One region of the Paraclostridium sp. genome, then DNA from elsewhere that is predicted to be linked to it. Evidence: riboswitches for the same ligand, from Rfam matches in the RefSeq annotation. Region 1 holds a riboswitch; the other holds the start of a gene.
The links. Region 1 has a riboswitch for cyclic di-GMP ahead of ACRCYC_RS13920 (flagellar basal body protein). Riboswitches for the same ligand answer to the same signal wherever they lie in the genome.
Positions count from the first base shown of each region.

Region 2: linked by a shared signal. The riboswitch ahead of ACRCYC_RS03270 (type II secretion system protein) and the one ahead of ACRCYC_RS13920 (flagellar basal body protein) in region 1 are both predicted to bind cyclic di-GMP.

Region 1 covers NZ_JBOFKN010000177.1:5,848-16,219, forward strand. The annotation lists gene ACRCYC_RS13910 (alcohol dehydrogenase catalytic domain-containing protein) at 1-292, shown strand, start outside; gene ACRCYC_RS13915 (hypothetical protein) at 312-1,799, shown strand; cyclic di-GMP riboswitch class I at 1,966-2,057, shown strand; gene ACRCYC_RS13920 (flagellar basal body protein) at 2,269-2,595, shown strand; gene flgC (flagellar basal body rod protein FlgC) at 2,600-3,004, shown strand; gene fliE (flagellar hook-basal body complex protein FliE) at 3,016-3,324, shown strand; gene fliF (flagellar basal-body MS-ring/collar protein FliF) at 3,348-4,925, shown strand; gene fliG (flagellar motor switch protein FliG) at 4,939-5,991, shown strand; gene ACRCYC_RS13945 (FliH/SctL family protein) at 5,978-6,763, shown strand; gene fliI (flagellar protein export ATPase FliI) at 6,760-8,067, shown strand; gene fliJ (flagellar export protein FliJ) at 8,083-8,523, shown strand; gene ACRCYC_RS13960 (flagellar hook-length control protein FliK) at 8,538-9,788, shown strand; gene ACRCYC_RS13965 (flagellar hook assembly protein FlgD) at 9,799-10,372, shown strand, end outside.
Region 2 covers NZ_JBOFKN010000039.1:2,814-13,185, forward strand. The annotation lists gene ACRCYC_RS03230 (type II secretion system protein) at 1-570, opposite strand, end outside; gene ACRCYC_RS03235 (hypothetical protein) at 608-2,689, opposite strand; gene ACRCYC_RS03240 (type IV pilus modification PilV family protein) at 2,723-3,247, opposite strand; gene pilO (type 4a pilus biogenesis protein PilO) at 3,259-4,005, opposite strand; gene ACRCYC_RS03250 (PilN domain-containing protein) at 3,998-5,551, opposite strand; gene ACRCYC_RS03255 (type II secretion system F family protein) at 5,564-6,772, opposite strand; gene ACRCYC_RS03260 (GspE/PulE family protein) at 6,787-8,457, opposite strand; gene ACRCYC_RS03265 (type IV pilin protein) at 8,555-8,992, opposite strand; gene ACRCYC_RS03270 (type II secretion system protein) at 9,011-9,511, opposite strand; cyclic di-GMP riboswitch class II at 9,574-9,656, opposite strand; gene ACRCYC_RS03275 (pilin) at 9,714-10,289, opposite strand; gene ACRCYC_RS03280 (type IV pilin protein) at 10,313-10,372, opposite strand, start outside.

The DNA.
Region 1 (10,372 bases):
TTATATAAATCCGGAAGGCAGCATAATTTTACTAGGTGTATCAGAAAAGTTAATTGAAATGAATACAAGGATGGTTTTAGAAAAAGGTTTGACACTTATTGGAAACAGTAGGAGTGGGAAAAATGATTTTATAGAAACTGTAAAGTTCCTAGAACAAAATTTAGAATGTCAAAATCAACTTCAAAAACTAATTTCAAAGGTTATTGATATTAAGTGTATAGATGATTTAAATAAATCTTTTGAACAGGATTTAACAGTAACATTTAAAACTATTTTGAACTGGAATTTATAAATTAAGAAGGAATAAAACAATGGGAAACTATAGAGAAACTAATAATAAATATAATTTAAATGAGCATTTAAAAAATAAAGAAATAATAGAAGCTATAAGCAATTTACTATCAAAAAAAAATATTAGTGAATCAGAATTGATAGACATAATAAATATATTAGCTGATTTTATGCAATATAATAATGAATATTATTCAAATATTAAACCATTTATTGACTTAGCCGATAAGTTAGTAAATATAATTGAAAATTTTGGAGACGAAGATTGTTGTCAAGCAATAATAAAAGATGAACTTAATATATACTTAAATAAATTTGATACTTACATGCAAAAATATGACAATATTAATTTGTTTTTTTATGGAGTAGATAAATATAACATATTAAAAACATCAATTAATCATAAAATTGTATATATAGAAAATATAGATGAATATAAAAACCTATATAAACAACATGATAACTCACAAATAAATATACTTATTTATAGTGAAGAAAGCCAAGTATGTGATTTAGACTTAGACTTTAAATTGTACTTTAATGATGTTGTATACTATGATAAAACAATGAACTATATGTTTGATATTAGTAATAAAATATATTATAGCAATTATGATTATAATTATTTATTGAAGTCTTTAGAAAAATCTAAAGATAAAGATATAGAAACTATAGTAGTAGGGAATTCATATCCACTAACGGGAATTAATACAAACTTATTAGTATCAAAGAGTATAAGTTTAGCTTTATCTAGCCAAGATTTATACTATTCATATAAATTAGCAAAATTAGCTATAGATAATAATAAATCTATAAAGAGATGTATTATAGGTGGAGGGTACTATTTAGTGAATCATGATTTGTCAAAGTCAAAGAGTGATTATTCTGTAAATTTAATTAAAAATACATACTATCCAATATTAAAAGATAAACATAACTTAGAAGTTGTAGATTGTATAGAGTTATTAAATATTGAAAAGGTATTAAATGATAAAGTTCTAGAATATACATTTAACTTAGAAAATCTAGATTATTACTTTAAAGATTTAATATACAGAGATAACAATGGATATTTTAACATTAATTTTAAAAGAGAAATGAATAGTATACTCAGAGGTACAAAATTAAGTGATATTAGCGAATTAGAAAAATATAGGCTAGGTAAAGAGCGAGCTAATCAACATAATAAATTATCTAGTTACTCACAGACAAAAGAAGAATATAAATGTATATTTAATCAATTTATAAATTTTTTAAAAGAAAAGAATATAGAACCAATTATAGTTGTATTTCCAAATACTAAATACTATAGCGAGTTTTTAAATAAAGAATATGAATGTGAATTTTACAAGATATTAAATGAGATTGAAGAAAAATTTAAAATAAAATTAATCGATTTTACAAAAGAAGGCATATTTGAAGAATGTGATTTTATTGATTTAGATCATATTGGTGAAATTGGATCTGTTAAAATAACTAATTTAATAAATCAATATTTAAGTGTATAATTTGATAGTATGTATATATTTGGCTAAAAAATACATATAAAACGACAAATTATAAGTTTTTTTATATAAATGAGAATATTTCCATTTGTTGAAAAAATTAGAATTTAAAGTGAATGCTTGAATAAAAACGAATAATGTTATATTATAAATATATAAGTCGAAAAACAATACTTAAGGGCAAAACTAGGGAAACTTAGTGACGCAAAACTATAGGGGTTAAGGTTTATGTTACATAAACTATGCCAGCCAGCTGCCGAAGAGTTAATAAACTTTTTGTTATCATTGCTAATATGTGTATTATAATTTAGGATGAAAAACATATAATATAAACCAAGGAATAAGTGGGTATATTTATATAATTTTATTTTGATTTTGTAACATAATAGTAAGTATTGATATATTATAAAAGTGATTGAACTACTCTTTAAGAGTAGTTTTTTTTGTTTTAATAAAAAAATTGGAGGTAATAATGGAAATTTATGGTTTAATCAAGGCGGGATTAGATGCAACAGAGCTTAGAGGCAGAGTTATTGCTAACAATATTGCAAATATTAATACCCCTAATTACAAAAGAAAGTATGTAACGTTTGAAGAAACATTAGATGATTCTATAAATAAAAAACCAAAAATAGAAGTTAAAACAGATGAAGTGAGTTCTATGAGAGAAGATGGAAACAATATTGATTTAGAAAATGAAAAGGTCAATCAAGCTGCTACTACTCTTGAATATAACGCACTTATAACTTTAACTAATATAAAATTGGGCATGACCAGAAATGTTATAACGGGGAGGTAAGTAGATGAGTGTTTTTGGAGGAATGAGAATCAGTGCAAGTGCTTTATCTGCAGAGAGGTTAAGAATGGATGTAGTATCATCTAACGTAGCCAATATGAAAACAACAAGAACTAAAGATGGTGGAGCATATAGACGTAAAGTTGCTGTATTTGAAGAAAATTACGATGAAAAATTAGGCATGTTAGGTGTAAAAACTAAATCTATAGAAGAAGATAAATCACCTCTTAGAAAATTATATGAGCCTAATCATCCAGATGCGGATAAAGAAGGATACGTAGAATATCCAAACGTAGATATATTAGTAGAAATGACTGATTTAATGACAGCATCTAGATCATATGAATCTAATGTAGATACATTAAATGCACAAAAAAATATGATTTCTAAGGCTTTAGAAATAGGTAGATAAAGGAGTATATTATGAGTGGAGTAGGCGCTATAAATGCAGTAAACAATATATCAACAACTAATAATGCACTTATGAAAACTACTAAAAGTAGCGAAAGTGAAAGTAGTTTTTCAAATATAATAGAAAATGCATTACATAAAGTTAATGATAAGCAAGTGGATGCAAATAACAAAATTGAAGGCCTTATAAAAGGAGATAATGTTGCCATGCATGATGTTATGATGGCAGCACAAGAATCTCAATTATCGATGCAGTTAATGGTTGAGGTTAGAAATAAGGTGTATGAAGCTTATCAAGAGCTAAATAGAGTTCAATTATAACTTCATAGCAAGGAGAATTTTAGATGAATATAAAGGAATTGCCACAAAAAACGAAAGATTTTGTGATAGTTAAAAAAGAACAATTTGAGGCCTTATCTAAAAAGAAAAAAATAGCAGTGATAGTTGCAGTTATATCTTTAGTGCTGGCAATAATATTTGGGATAAATTATGCAAAACAAAATAAATATGGTGTGCTTTTTTCAGGGTTAGATCCTAGTGATGCTACTGCAGTAACTAAAGAATTAGAATCTAAAAAAATTGAAACAAAAATAGAAGGAAATTCTATATTAGTTCCTAAAGAAGATGTAGATAAATTAAGAATGGAATTATCAAATAGTGTATCTAATGGATCTAAGGGATTTGAAATAATGGATGAAGGTTCATCATTTGGTATGACAGATGAAGAATTTCAAATAAAAAAACAAAGAATGCTTCAAGGCGAAATTGAAAAAACAATTAAAGTTTTTCCGCAAGTGGAGAGTGCCAGAGTTCATATAACTGAAGGTGAAGAATCAGTTTTTGCAAATGAAAGTGTACCAGGTAAAGCGGCAGTTTATTTGAGTTTAAAACCAGGAGAAAATCTACAACCATCTCAAGTAAGATCTATAATGTCTTTAGTTTGTGCGAGTACAGATAATGTACCAAAACAAAATGTAGAAGTAATAGATCAAAATATGAAATTATTATCAGAAGGACTAATAGATGAAGATGGAAATATAAATACGTCTAACTTAAATGATGTAGATGAAGCTATGAAAGCAGAGAAAGATTTAAGTAGACAACTTGAACAATCAATAACAGGACTTTTAGAACCTATATTTGGACCAGGAAATGTTAGGGCAACTGTAAATACAGATTTAAACTTTGATACAAGTGAAAAAACTGAGATTGTAATTGATCCAAACAAAGTAATAACTAAAGAATCAAAATCAAACAGTAAGTCTACTGAAAAGCAAAATACAGGTGGAGCAGTAGATAACAACATGAGTAACGTTAACGAAAGTGGAGCGGGACAAAATGAAAATACTGAAGAAAATATCGAGTATCAAACAGGAAAGACAGAAACAAAGACTATAAAGTCAAAAGGTGAAATAAATAAATTAACAGCATCTGTAGCTATAAATGGACAATTAACTGATGATGTTATAAGAAATGTACAAGCTATGGTAGGAAATGCTATAGGAATAGATGATAAAAGAGGCGACAATGTAAAAGTAGTTGCTATGGGATTTGACTCAGAGAAAAAAGATACTTCTACATTTGGCGTTATAAAAGATGCTATAAGTAAGGATAAATCAATGTCGACTATATTAATAGTTGTTGCAGTAATATTTGTGTTAGCAGTGATTTTATTAATAGCTGCACTAATACATATGCTTCTTAAAAAGAAGAAAGATAAATCTGTAGATTTAGATTATGTTGGAGAAGAAGACGAAGTAGAATTAATCAACAAAAGACTAGAAGAAATAGAACAAAATAGATTAAACAGTGACGAAGAAGAGGATGAAGAAAGCATAAGCTTAGAAGATGAAGTTAAGAAATTCGCAGCTGATAATCCAGATCAAGTTACAGACCTAGTTAATAGTTGGTTAAATGAGTAAAGGGTGATGTTATTTGCAAAATGAAGGTGTTAAAGGTAATGCGTTTGACTTAGGTGATATACCTAAGTTTAGAAGAGTTACAGGTGCAAGAAAAGCAGCTATTTTATTAATGACTTTAGGGCCAGATGTTGCTTCTAGTGTGATAAAAAATTTATCTGATAGAAAAATACAAAAAATAGGTGTTGAGATAGCTAATACAAATATGGTTAGACCTAGAGAAAGAAGAGAAGTTTTACAAGAATTTATAGAATTGAATAAAGGTAAAGAGTTTGTTATAGAAGGTGGTATAGATTGTGCTAAGTCTCTACTTAATGGAGCTTTAGGAAGTCAAAGAGCCAATAAGCTTTTAGAAGGTATAAAATATGATGCTTATACGAAATTATTTATATCAGCTAGAAAAGCAGAGCCAGAACAAATACTATCTTGTATTCAAGGAGAAAGTCCTCAAGCTATAGCGATACTTTTATCTCATATTCAGCCTGATAAAGCTGCAGTTGTTTTATCTGAGTTATCAGATGAGTTAAAACTTGAAATTTCTCTAAAGATAGGGTTGACATCTAATGTACCTCCAGCTGTTATAAAAGCTATAGATAAAGCTATAGAACAAAAATTAAATAGCTTAGGTAAATTAGATATGGAAAGCTATGGTGGTGTTAATAACTTAGTTGAGATATTAAGTAATGTTGATAGAAAAACAGAAAAAAGCATCATAAAATTCATTGAAGAGAAGAATGAAGAATTAGCTGAAGAAATAAAATCTAATATGTTCATATTTGACGACATTATTAGACTTGATAATATGGCGATACAAAGAATTCTTAAAGAAGTTAATGTTAAAGACCTTGCATTTGCTCTTAAAGGTGCATCAGGAGAGGTTTCAAACTCTATATTTAGAAACCAATCTCAAAGAGCATCACAAGCTTTAAGAGAAGAAATCGAATTATTAGGAAAGGTAAAAATATCTCAAGTGGAAGAAGCTCAACAATCTGTTGTAAATGTTGTTAGAAGACTTGAAGACGCTGGAGAAATAACATTATCTAGAGGTTCAGAAGATGAATTCATTTAAACATAATAATATTTTGAAATCTGAAGGAGTAGTTTTTAAAGGTGTAAAGCCTTTAAAAACTATCGCTACAGATAAATTAAACATAGCACATAATAATAAAATAGATGAATCAATAAAAATAGAGCTAGAAAATACAAGAGAAGAATTAGAATTACAAATAGAACAAGCTAAAAAAGAGTATGAAGAAATTGTAAAAGAAGCAGAGTTAAAAAGTGAAAGTATTATACAACAAGCTTCAGAAAGTGCAAAAGACATAAAAAAAGAAGCTTATGAAGAGGGCCATACACAAGGTCTTAAAAATGGATATGAAGATGGTTACAAAGAAGCTTATGAAGAAAATATTGAAAAAGCTAAATTAGAATCAGAAGAAATAACAAATCAAGCTAATCATATTTTGATAGATGCCAAAAATAAAGTAGCTAATTATTTAAAAGATAATAAAAAACAGATAATAGATTTAAGCATAACAATAGCTGAGAAAGTGCTTAAAGAAAAATTTAATGAAATAGATTCGATGAACAAAATAATAGAATCTGCAATTAGTGAATATGAAATAAAAGAAAATTTTGTTATTAGAACAAACTCAATATATATAGAAAGTTTAAATGAAGAAGTTACTTCTTTAAAAGAAGAACAATCTATAAAAGGTGAAGTATTTATATTACCAGATGATTCTATAGATCAAGGCAATGCAATAATTGAAACTAATAAAGGTAGATTAATTATAGGTATTGATTGTGTCTTAGAAAAAGTAAAAGAGGAGCTATTATGATAGATTTAGATTTTGAAAGATTAAAACACAAGGTTTTAGATATAAAAGGTGTAATAGCTGAAGGAAAAGTTACTAAGATAATTGGATTGACAGTAGAAGTTGAAGGTATAAAAGCTTTTGTTGGAGAGTTATGTATTGTATACAACTATGCAGATGAAGCTATAAATTGTGAGGTTGTAGGTTTTAAAGATAAGAATGTAATACTTATGCCATTAGGTGAACTTGCAGGTGTAGCACCTGGATGTAGAGTTGTGGCTAGAGGAATTCCACTGAGTGTTAAATGTAGTGATGATCTTTTAGGCAAGGTATTAGATGGTATAGGAAATCCAATCGATGATATGGAAGTTATAGGTGGGGAAAGATATAGTCTTTCAAACGAACCGCCAGATCCTATGAAAAGACCAAGAATAAAAAATATTATGCCAACGGGAATAAGAGCTATTGATGGATTTTTAACTTGTGGAGAAGGACAAAGGATAGGTATATTTGCAGGAAGTGGAGTAGGAAAAAGTACTACTTTAGGTATGATAGCAAGAACAGCTAAAGCAGATGTGAATGTTATTGCACTTATAGGGGAAAGAGGAAGAGAAGTCCTAGATTTTATTGAAAGAGATTTAGGTGAAGAGGGTATGAAAAAGTCTGTAGTAGTTTGTGCAACATCAGATAAATCACCACTACTTAGATTAAAAGGAGCATTAACTGCTACTGCTATTGCCGAGTACTTCAGAGATCAAGGTAAAAAAGTAATACTTATGATGGACTCAGTGACCAGATTTGCAATGGCTCAAAGAGAAGTTGGGCTTGCCATAGGTGAACCACCAGCACAAAAAGGATATACTCCATCTGTGTTTGCAATACTTCCTAAACTTATGGAAAGAAGTGGGATGTCAGAAAAAGGATCAATAACAGCATTTTACACAGTATTGGTAGATGGAGATGATTTTAATGAACCTATAGCTGATACGGTAAGAGGTATATTAGATGGACATATAGTTTTATCAAGAGATCTTGCACATAAAAATCATTACCCAGCTATAGATATATTAAATAGCGTAAGTAGATTGATGAAAGAAATATGTGAAGATGAACACCAAGATTGTGCATCTTTAGCTAGAGATATATTAGCTACTTATAAAGAGGCTGAAGATTTAATCAACATAGGAGCTTATGAAAAAGGATCAAATAAAAAAATAGACATGTCTATTGAATATATAGATAAAGTAAATTCCTTTTTAAAACAAGGTGTAAATGAAAATACAAAGTTTGATGAAAGTGTAGTTGAATTGAAGCACATATTCAAATAACAAGGAGCATTTTAATTGACAACATATAAATTTAAGCTACAAAAGCTGTTAGATATAAGATTAAAAGAAGAAGAAGAAAGCAAAGTAGAATATACAAAAGCTCAAAATGATAAGAGAGAAGTAGAAAAAAATATAGAAGAACTAGATTCTAATTATAAAAAATATTCGCAATTTAATTCATTTGAAGATATTGTTAGTCAAAAAATTAGATTAAACTACTTACATTCTATTACTCATACTATTGAGCAGTGCAACATAATATTAGAAGAAAAAGAGCAAAAGGTAATTGAAGCTAAAGATAATTTTATTGAAAAACAAATAGATAGAAAATCTTTAGAAACCTTAAAAGAAAACAAATTTAATAAGTTAAAAAAAGAAGAAGAAAGAAAAGAGCAAATAGAAAATGATGAGTTTGCTTTATATGCATACATGAGAAACAAAATGAATATATCGTAAAAGGATGATTATATATGAACTTTAATTTAAATGTTTCTAAGGATTTTTTAAAGACTATATCTGATAAGGCTAGTTTAAGTAAGACTTCTTCAAAGAGTGTTGAATTTGATGATTTACTTAAAGCATTAGATGAACAAAATACAAATTCTAAAGATTCAATGGGGATTATGGAATTAATACAAAATCTTCTTGCTAATATAGAATCATTTAAAGCTATTAACAATAATGATACAAATGATAATCCTCAAAAAGGTGAATTGTTAAAAGAAATAGATTCTATAATTGATAAAATTAATAAGCAAGAAAATGGATTGAAAATAAATGAAAAATTAAACTTAAGAGAAATTCTAGTAAATTTTAAAAATGAAAATAATGATGATAACAAAGATTTGAATTTTAACATAGATTTTGATATACAAGATATTGAAAATAAGATTAAAACAAATTTATCACAAGGAGTTAATGATGATAAAGATGGAGTTAATTTATTACAAAAAATATCTGAAACATTGAATATAGACAAGGAAGTTAACATAAAAGAAGTGTCGAAAAATACTGATGAAAAAACATCTAAAATAATTAAATTAGATGATAAAGCTCATATTAACAATGTTGAAAAATTAGATACTGAGATAAAAACTTTAAAATCATATGAGGAGCTAAATGTATCTACCAATTTAAATAAAAATAATATTGTCGATGTTAAGGCAAAAGAAGATGATAAAGATTTAAATGTTTTAGAAAATATAATAGACAAAAATACTAATTTACTTTCGGCATCAAATAATAAAATATTTACACAAACCCCAGCTGAACATAATAGCTTGCCAGTTGTAACTATTAGGGCAGATCACATGGGTGATGATTTTATAAAAATGGTTAAATATTTAAAAAACAATAACATAGAAGAAATAAAAGTAAACATAAATCCTAGAGAGTTAGGCGATATGACGATAAAACTTGTAAAAGACAGTGAAGCTACCAAGGTATTTATAAATGTAGCTAAAGAAGATACTTTTAATATGTTAAATAAAAATATAGGTGATATAAATAAACACTTATTTGACTTAGGAATAAAAGCTAAAGATGTAATTGTAACAATGAAATCAAATAATGAAAATTTCTTTTCAGACAATTTAAATCAACAATTTAATAAAAGAGAAGAGTCTAGAAAACAAAGAAAAAATAACCAAAATCAATCAAGTTCTATAGACGATATAGAAGAAATTGATATTTCACAAGAGAATTTTAATATATTAGCATAGAAGGTGAATTATGAATAATTTTATGAAAGTAACTCAAAAGAGTTCAACTCAAAGTAATGCAAAATCAAGTAACGTTAAATCTGCAGGTAAAACTGAAAATGGAACAGATATAATAATGCCTGGTGAAGAAACTGACAAAGATATGTTTTTAAAGTTACTAGTAGCACAAATGGGTAATCAAGATCCAATGAATCCCCAAGATCCTACTCAATATGTAACCCAATTAGCTCAATTTAGTACACTTGAACAAATGCAAAGTATGAATGATGGGATGCAATACCTGGTAGGATTAACAAATGGAGTACTTGTAAACTCAGCTATGGCTACAGCTTCAGGATTAATAGGAAAGCAAGTTGAAGTTTATGCACCTAAAGAAGATGAAGATATAGATGGAATTGATGATACAGACACAGATACAGATACAGATGAACCTAAAACTTTAACTGGTGTTGTTGAAGGTATAAAAATAGAAAATGGAATTGTATATATGGAAGTTAGAGTGGATGAAACAGGAGAATTAAAATCTGTAGAATATGGATCACTGATAAAAGCAAGTGAGAAAAAACTAGATACAGATGAAAATT
Region 2 (10,372 bases), on a different contig from region 1:
CCTATTATATACGTCAAAACTATATAACTCTGTATTTTGCTTTATATAACTTATATTTACATTATATAAATCTTTATCAAAAAGTATTTCCAATGGTATTTTATCTTCACCTAAAGCCTGATTAGTTATAAAATTCATTTTTGTTTTTTTATCTAACCTATCAATAGAATATAATTTTTTATAATTTTTAATATAAATATTTACAATGTATTCAACATTTTTTTCATCATTTATATTTATTAAATATTTATATGAAAAAATATCATCACCGCTTATAGAATCTATTTTCTTTTTTATGTTTTCATATGCTTTATTGTCTTTGTCTATATCTTTTATATTTTCGTATTTATTTTTTTCATAACTTAACTTAACTTCTTTAGCTGAACTTAACTCATTTGTCATATAACGTTTTAAATTATTTACCCCATTTTGTATATCAGCTGTTAAGGCTTGATCTTTGCTTAAAGTATGAGTTTTATTTATAACTTGATATCCAATAAAACTAACAGAAGTAATTATAGCTAAGGCTATAATCACTTCTATTAATGTAAATCCGTTATCTTTTTTCATTTTAAATCTCTCCTTAACAAAATCCAATATTAAATTATCAATTTTTCCATTCTAAAACTTTATAATTTATATCATAATCCGATTCAGTTTTTAAACTTGTAATACTTACTTCAACTTTTGATTTAATAGGTTTTTTTAATTTTTTATCCTTAGACTCTAAACTTATATCTATATATATATCATTTCCTGGACTAGTTTCGATAATATTATATCCACCCTCTGGTTTAACTCTAAGAGTGTAATCAATACCATTTACTCTAACTTGATTTAAGCTAACTTTAACATTTCCACCTTGACTATCTTTTAACGTTGTGAAATCTTGAGGAAACTTTATACTTAATTTACCATCCTCATTTCTATTTTGGATATAATGATCGCCTTCACTCCAAACACTGTTAAATTCATACCTTGTCTTTATTAATAAATTTATAGATTTATTTATTTCTTGTAAAAAATTATCTATTTGAGCTTTATCTGCATTAGAGGATATAGAATTTTTTAAATCCTTTAGTTGCTGTTCTATCGATTCTGATTTGTCTAATAAATAATCTAAATTTACAACTATATCTCCTATCGTTTTATCATAATTTAAGTACATTGCATTTTGCGAATCATCATTTCCAAAAATCCACTTCCAAAATCCATTCCACCAGTTGCTTTTATCCTTTGCCCCAAAGACTTTTATAATATCTAAGTTGCTTTCTAACTTTTCACGCTGGTTCAATATACTATCGCAATTATCTTTAATTTTTTTTGAACTCATATTATAGTCATTGATTTTTTCTATATTGTTATATGTGCTATTTATATTTTTTTGAATTTCATCATCTATAATATATTCATTGATAAGCCCTTTATTTATTTTATATTTCATATACTTTAACTGAACTTGAGTGGATTTAATGTATCTTCTAGCAAACTGAGAATATACCCTAATTGTAGATAACATCTCTCTCTCAGATAAACTTATACCGTACTCTTTGCCTGCATCCAAACTTGCAACACCATTTTTATGTATATTCATAATTTCTTTTTCATAGTTATATTTACCAATCATTATGTAAAGACTATCTAACTTTGAAGATATTTTTAAAACTTGATTTAATTTTTGATCGTAATTGTTACAGTCTTTTAGTTTTTGTATATCTATCTTCAAGCTATTTATATAGTCACTATCTTTTACATCCTTCATTGTATATAGCATGTATTCAATAAATTCTATACTTTTTTTATCTTTTTCACTTTCTAAATCTAAATCTTTTAAATTTGATGTTGATTTTACAATTTTTTCTAGATAATTTATACTGATATCTAATTCAGATGTTAATTGATTAATATCTTGATTTGATATTATATTTATATGTTCACTATCTAAAGTAGTCCCATATTGAAAATATATAAATTCACTATTTAATTGATTTATTAAATAACTTATATAATCTTGTGATTGTTGAATAAGATTTTTTATTAATTGCTTATCCGTTGAAGGATTACCTCCATTTAGCTCTTCATTATTTAACACCGTACTAAGATTTTGATTTATATACGTTAATGCATCTACTATATTTTTTTGCTTTTCTTCCGTTATTCCATTTATATATTCCCCTTGATTTATAACATAGTCTATAGGAGATTTTTTACCTGTTTCCGATTTATAAGTTTTATCAAAATATATTTCTTTTAAAATTTTACCTATTTCAGGATATGTACTTTTTCCATCAATGTATTTACCCTCTGAATTAATATTATTTCCAACTTTATCAGGCATCTCTAATTGCTTATTTATAAGCTGAGCTTCAAGTAAATTAGCTTTTACATCTCTTCCTATTCTATAAACAATACTTTGACTAGCCTCATACTTAATTTTTCCTGTTGAATTTGATTCTGTTGACTTATTGTTACCCTCAATACTTACCTGTGATATAAAATCTCCTATACCTTCTTCAATATTTCCTTGGACATTATAATCTGTTTGTATTGAATCTTGAGTATTTTTCGTTATTTTTATTTGATTTAATATTTGCTTTGAAAGAATTAACATTACTATGCTAGCTAATACTATTACAATCATTGCTAGTACCATAGCAGAGCCATTTTTACTTTTCAGCTTTTTTTTCATTGTATATAGCCCTCCTTTCTAGCTTAATTTCTTCTAATTACCATTATCTAGTACCTTAGTTTGTATTTTAGCTTCTCTTTTTGTTAAATCTGTCAAAGGTTTTACTTTAACTTCTATATCATATAAATAATAATTTTTTTCTTGTTGCTTTTTTAAACTTGGTTTTAATGATATAAGAACTTGATATTTGGTATTTTCTTTTTCGTTATATTGAACTATGTATTTAGGATAATCAACATCCCCTTCAATCATATCTAATCCATTTTTTTGAATATAACTTTTTAAAATTTTCTCATTGCTATTAATATCCTCAGTCTCATTTATTTCCTTATCACCGTTAAAATCTATGTCTATAGTTTCTTTTTTACTTTTTATTTCTTTAGTTAAATATTCAACTTGACTTTGAGCTATATCCATAGCCTGTATATCTTTTTCATTTTTAGCATTTTCTTTATTAGTCATGTTTACCGACATAAAAAATGCCATACTTATTATAGAAACAATAGTTAATGAAATTAAAACTTCTATAAGTGTAAATCCTCTATTATCAATATTCATATATTACACTCCTACTTTGTAGTATCGACAAATGGGTTAAACTTTCCAGGGTTCCAGTTGCTAGGATTTTCTGTTTCTAGTTTTAAATTAGGCTCTTGTGACATATACATTACAAATTTAAAAGTTGCCGTAACTTTTCCCTTTGCCTTATTCTCTTTATTAGTAGTCATATTTATATTACCTAAACTAGAGTTTAACGCATTACTTTTATCAAACACTATATTTTCAGGTTCTATATATGTTTCCATATTAAAATTTTGGATTTGAGTAACATTTTTTTGTTCTTCTAAGTAATACATCATTTCTCTTATGTATCTATAATCTCCTCTTACTTCCAATATAGTTGGTACTGCATAAAAATTTTCACACTTTGTGTATGTGTCAACATTATATTTAATTAACTCTATCCCATTTTTACTCATCATATTAGAAAGTCCTACTAAAAACATTCCATCCTGCATATCATAAGATAATTTTTTACTTTTAGTATTTACTTCTTCATTTAAGGTATATAGCTTATCAGTTAGTTGAGGTCTAGTATCTAACTCATATTGATCCGCTTCTAATTTAGATTTAGCTTCATTTAAATTATTGTTTACTTTCATATATTCATTAAATTTAGGATACAAAATAAAATACATATAAATAAATAATCCTAAAAATGCACCTACTAAAATTAATATATTTTTAGGATTTACTTTAATGTCACTTTTAAATAAATCCTTTATATCCATATGAAGTATATTTTTTTTATCCATTGAACATAACACCTTCTTTCAAATAAGCCTTTATTACATATTCATAAGTACCTTTATCTTCATTTTTTTTGATGCTTTGCAACTTAACATCTTTAAAATAACTTGAAGTGCTTAATTCATATACAAATTGACCTACGTTCCTTGTGGAACTTGAATTACCTTCTATAGTTATCATGTTTGGTATTTGCTCATATATAGGTTCTTTATCTTCTTTTTCATTATTAGAATCAGATGTTTTATTATTTTTGTTATTAGTTATTTCATCATACTTAACATCTAACTTTGTTATATCTACCCTATACGGTATATTGCTGTTTATAGAATTTAGTATAGGTCCCCATGTAACCTGTTTAGATAGTATCATATTATAAACTTTTAATTCTTCTTTTTTAGCGTTTATATCTTTCTTTATTTTTACTATTTCTTCATTCTTTATTTCAATTCTCTTTATATCATCATTTAAATTTTTTAATTTTTCTTTTTTACTATCTATAGAATATATAAAAAACATATATGGAATAGATAAAATAATTAAAATTAAAGGAACTATTTTATATGCTTTTTTTATAATTTCTTTTTTTCTTTGCTTTGATTTAAGTTCTTGAGGAAGTAAATTCATATACGGATAACCTTTTTTATTTTCATTATGTAACATACATCCCAAAGCATCTACAATTAAACTTATTTCATTTTCTTTTATGTTTCCTTTTACACTTTCTTCTATATCAAAAAGATTTTCTATTCCTTTTACTAATTCACTAGAAAATGCCATTTTAAATGCATTTTCTAAGTCTTTGTTATATGCATATTTACCAATGGTAACAATTTTATCAACTGACTTTCCAAAGTTTCTAGAAGAATAGTAATTCATAAGTCCATTTACTTCCGTGGCAATGTTACTGCTTTGATATTCCGAATTTTCACTAGTTAATTTAATTGGAACGTTATCGTGAATAAATAATTTATCATCTTTATATATATCAATTGCAGTTCCATAATCTCCCACATTAGCAATCATTATATCTTTATATTCTATTAACTTTAATACTCGCAAATAAGAAGTAGCTATAGTATCTACGACTTCTAAATTCAAATTAAATTCTTTTAAAACTTCTATTATTTTTTCAATTTCGTTATTAGGAATGGCAGCTAATATCATTTCAATAAACTTAGTACCGTCTTGCTCATCCTCAGTTGTTACTTCATATGAAAATACATGACTATCTTTGTCTAAAGATATCATCTCATAAATTTCTATGTTCATAATACCTTCTAAATCTTTTTTATCAACTTTCGGTATTTTATTTGATTTCAAAATAATATCTTTAGTATTAAAACATAAAACTACATTTTTACTTTTAAATTGACTTCTCATTAATGCCTGTCTAAGTAATTCATATTTATCTGCATCATAATCTATGTCGATGTCTGAATTTGAAAGGAAAAATTTTTCTTTTATTATAAATTTTTCTTTTTTCTTATTATAAGTTCCTTCTACTATAGACACATAGTCTCCATAATATGAAATATACAATTTTGCTGTCATAAACACTTCCTCCTATATAGCATCATATATGCTTAACATTGGTAAGAATACTGATATTACTAATATAGCTACCATTATACCAACTATAATTATCATTATAGGCTCTATCATAGCTACCATTCTATTTAAATAAATTTCTGCTTCTGACTCATAAAACTCAGCCATTTGTTTACTTATACTCTCTAATTCCCCTGTTTGTTCCCCTATTGCTATCATCTGTATAAGTACAGGATCAAAGTACTTTGATTTTTCAAGGTTTTCAGATAGTGTTTCTCCTTTAACTATACCTTCTTTTGCTTTGTTAACTGCTTTTTCTGCAATAGCATTATTTAAACTATCTTTTATATGATCTAATCCTTGCAGCATAGGATACCCTGAAGATACAAATAAATATAGAGCTCTTGAAAATCTCATAGAAACTATACTATTTATTCCCTTCCCTAAGAGAGGTGTTTTGTTTACCAATCTATCTTTATGCGCTCTTCCTACTGGAGTTTTTATATAAACTTTTAATTGATAATATAATAGCACTCCCAATATCAATACTAAGTACCAATAATTTTTCATAAAGTTACCTATATACATTACTATTTTAGTCATCAAGGGCAAAGTTGCTCCCGTTTCAGTTATAGTTTCCATCATTTGAGGAAGTATAAAACTAGTAAAAACAAACAACATTACAAATGATGAAATGGCTACTATCGCTGGGTACATAGATGCATTTTTTATCTTTTGATTTATCCTATATTCTCTCTCATAAAAAGTTGACATACTTTTCAATACTTCTTCTAAAGTTCCAGTTTCTTCTCCTGTTGCAACCATTGCACCTAACAACATAGGAAATTTGGATTGTTTATCCATCATAGTTGCTGCAATTGTAGATCCCATTTTTATGTCACTTACCATTCGTTTTATTTCATCTGATAATGTTTTATTTGAAGCTTTTTTACCTAAAGTTTCTAATCCTACCATACTATTTATTCCCGAGGAAATTATTATTGCAAATTGCCTACAAAAATGGCTTATCTGGTCAGCTTTTAATTTCTTTTTTTTTGATTTTTTAGAATTAAATAAAGAAACTACCTTCTTTTCTTTTAATTCTATAATCATCAGTTTTTTTTCCTTTAGCAAAGATTTTGCTTCAATATAATCTTTTGCCATAATTGTGCTAGAAATCTTTTTTCCATTTAGCATTATAGCTGCATATTTAAATTCCTTCATTTATAAACACTCCTTTAATTAGCTATAAAAGTGACTCTTAACATTTCTTCTATTGTTGTTTCTCCATCTATAACTTTATTAGCAGCATCTTCTTTCATAGTCTCCATACCTAATTCCTCAGCTTTAGCTTGTATTTGTGCATCCGTAGCACCTTCATTTATCAAATCTTTTATTGGCTTTGTTATTCTAAGCATTTCATAAATTCCTAGTCTACCTTTATACCCTGTATTGCTACATTTTTCACAACCTTCACCTCTATAAAGAATTAAATCCTTATCTAGTGGATAATTTAAAGCTTTTTTTTCTCCTATTTCTGCCTTGTACTCAGTTTTACAGTTTTCACATATCTTTCTAACTAATCTTTGAGAAACTACACCCATAAGAGATGATGTTATAAGGAAACTATCTATACCCATATCTTCAAGCCTTGAAATTGCTCCTACAGCTGTATTTGAGTGTAATGTACTTAATACTAAGTGACCTGTAAGAGCTGCTCTTATTCCTATTTCTGCAGTATCAGAATCTCTTATTTCTCCAACCATTATTATATCTGGGTCTTGACGTAAAAAAGCTCTTAAAGCACTTGCAAAATTTAATCCTGCCTTATAGTTAATTTGTGATTGATTGATTCCGTCTAGTTCATATTCAACTGGATCTTCAATTGTAAGTATATTTTTTTCAACACTATTTAATTGATTTAACATTGAATAAAGGGTTGTTGTTTTTCCACTTCCAGTAGGCCCTACAACTAATATTAATCCATATGGATTATCAAGCAATTCATCATATATTTTAATATTTTTATTATTAAGTCCTAATTTTTCTTTATTAACCATAAATGTACTTTTGTCTAGCACCCTCATAACAACTTTTTCATCTTTGCTTGTAGGCATTGTTGATACCCTATAATCGATAGGTTTGTTATCTACATTTAAAAATATTCTTCCATCTTGAGGTAGTCTTTTTTCAGATATGTTTAAGCCTGCCATTATTTTTACACGACTTATAACTGCTTTGTATGGTTTAGAATTCATCTTCATATATTCACTTAAAATTCCATCTACTCTAAATCTAATCCTCATGAAATCGCCTTCTCTTTCAATATGGATATCACTGGCTTTTGCTCTTACTGCGGTTTCTAACACATTATGTACAAGTCTAACTATTGGAGCTGAATTCACATCATCTTCTAGCATTATTTCTTCTTTTATTTTTTCTGATTTTGAATACTCAGTTAATGCCTTATCTAAATCTACATTTGAATAAAAAAATTCTATAGCTTGATTTATTTGCCCCATAGTAGCTATATAAGGTATTACATCTAATCCTGATATTCTTTTAGCATCTTGAGTTGCTTGTCTATCTTGAGGATCTGCCATAGCTAAGTATAGTTTATTATTTTCTTTTTTAAATGGAAATATTTTATAACGTTTGCATATATTTTCTGGTATTAATTTTATAGCTTCAGGGTTTATATTTGAACGTGTTAAAGCTATATTTTCTATATCAAGAAGTTCTGTTAATACACTAGTTAATAGTTCTGGAGTTATAAGCCCTTGCTCTATAAGTATTGCCCCTATTCTTTTACCAGTTCCACTTTGAAGTTTTAATGCTCTTTCTAATTGTTCATTTGATATATATCCTTTTTCTACTAATTTATCACCTATTCTTACTTTTTGTGACATTTTTCTCACCTCTATTTAATTATATCACTTATAATTTACACAAATAATGCGTTTATGATAAAACATAAACGCATTATAATAGGTTATATATAATATATTACCCTTTTATTATATTTATTTTTATTGAAGTTTTGCTACTATCAGTTGCAAAATTACTTGCTCCTAAATCTTTAACAAGTTTATCATATCCACTTTGACTAAGCTTATCATTCGCTGGAGTTATAGTTAATACTAATGGACTTGGAGCTGTTCCTGTAAATGCATATTGAGAACTAAACGGCTCCGATAAGCTCTCAAGTTCTGATGATATTTTCGTCATATCTGTAGGATAATTTCCATTATCAGAGTAATACGATAATGATGCAGATTTTATTGCACTTATATTAGACTCTAAATCTGCTATTTTTGCTTTTTCTATATTCTTAAATAAAGCAGGAACTGCTACTACTGCTAGTATTCCTATTATCGCTATTACTACTAATAATTCTATTAGTGTAAATCCTTTATTATTTTTCTTTTTACTATTTTTTTTCATATTTTAATCTCCTTCTATTTAATTTTTATTATTTATTATTGTTATAGTTAGTGGTGCTGTGCTTCCACTTGAAGCATTCACCATACTATTACCTAAATCTTTTTGTAATTTAGCAATTGCATTACTACTTATACTTTTTCCATCTGCTGGAGTTATTTTCAATACTAAAGGTCCGGGTGCTGAGCCCTCAAATTCATATTTTCCTTCATATGGGAAGCTTAAATTTTCAACTTCACTTGAAATTTTACTAGCTCCAGTATCTTTTCCATCTACTTGTGGTGTAGTTATTTTTCCATTAGTAACTACTAATGATCCATTTGGGTATGCCCCATTATCTCCGTAATAAGATAGTGATGCTGATCTTATTGCACTTATATCACTTTCTAAATCTGCAACTTTAGCCTTCTCTATGTTTTTGAATAAAGCTGGCACTGCTACTACTGCTAATATTCCTATTATTGCTATTACTACTAACAATTCTATTAATGTAAATCCTTTGTTATTTTTCTTTTTTTTCATATTTATACCCCTCCAATTCCATTTTTACGCATAAAAAAAGACTATATTGTATAATATTACATACCAATTATAGCCGGTTGCACCACTAACTCCAAATATCCCAGGTGCCCAAATACAGAATATTCTTCAAAGTTCTACAATATTTTTAATTGTCCATACTTATTTTAACATATTATCTACTTTTTACAACATTTTCACACATTTATTTTGGAATTAATCCAATATAAATCTCAACTTTGTCTTTTGCAAAGTTCTTATTTGATACGAAAACATTCTGATAACCTAAGTCTTTCCCTAACTTTAAAAATTCATCTTTTTTTATCTTGATACCACCATCAGCTTTATTTTGTTCATCATATGGTCTTATAGCTAATATAGCTTTGAATTCATTTTGTAATTCACCTGATTTCACATAATCAAAACTATTATTTTTAGAATCATATTTATATGCTCCAAAATTTATATATGGATTACCATTTTCATCATTATAATCTGGAACTATATGATAAAACCCTCCCAATGGCGTTCCTTTAGCTCCATTATCAACATATTTATCTATAAAACTTTGATTCGATATTTCATATGGTAATTTTCCATTTTCTGCATACTCAGCTAAAACAGCACTTCTTATAGCACTATAATCTGACTCTACGTCTGCTATTTTAGCTTTATTTATATTCTTAAATAAAGCTGGAACTGCTACTACTGCTAATATTCCTATTATTGCTATTACTACTAATAGTTCTATTAATGTAAACCCCTCATTATTCTTTTTCATGTTTCTCCTCCCTTTAAATTAAACTATTTTATTTTCAATGCTACCTCTCCAGACTTATTATAGTACACATTTCCATAACCTAA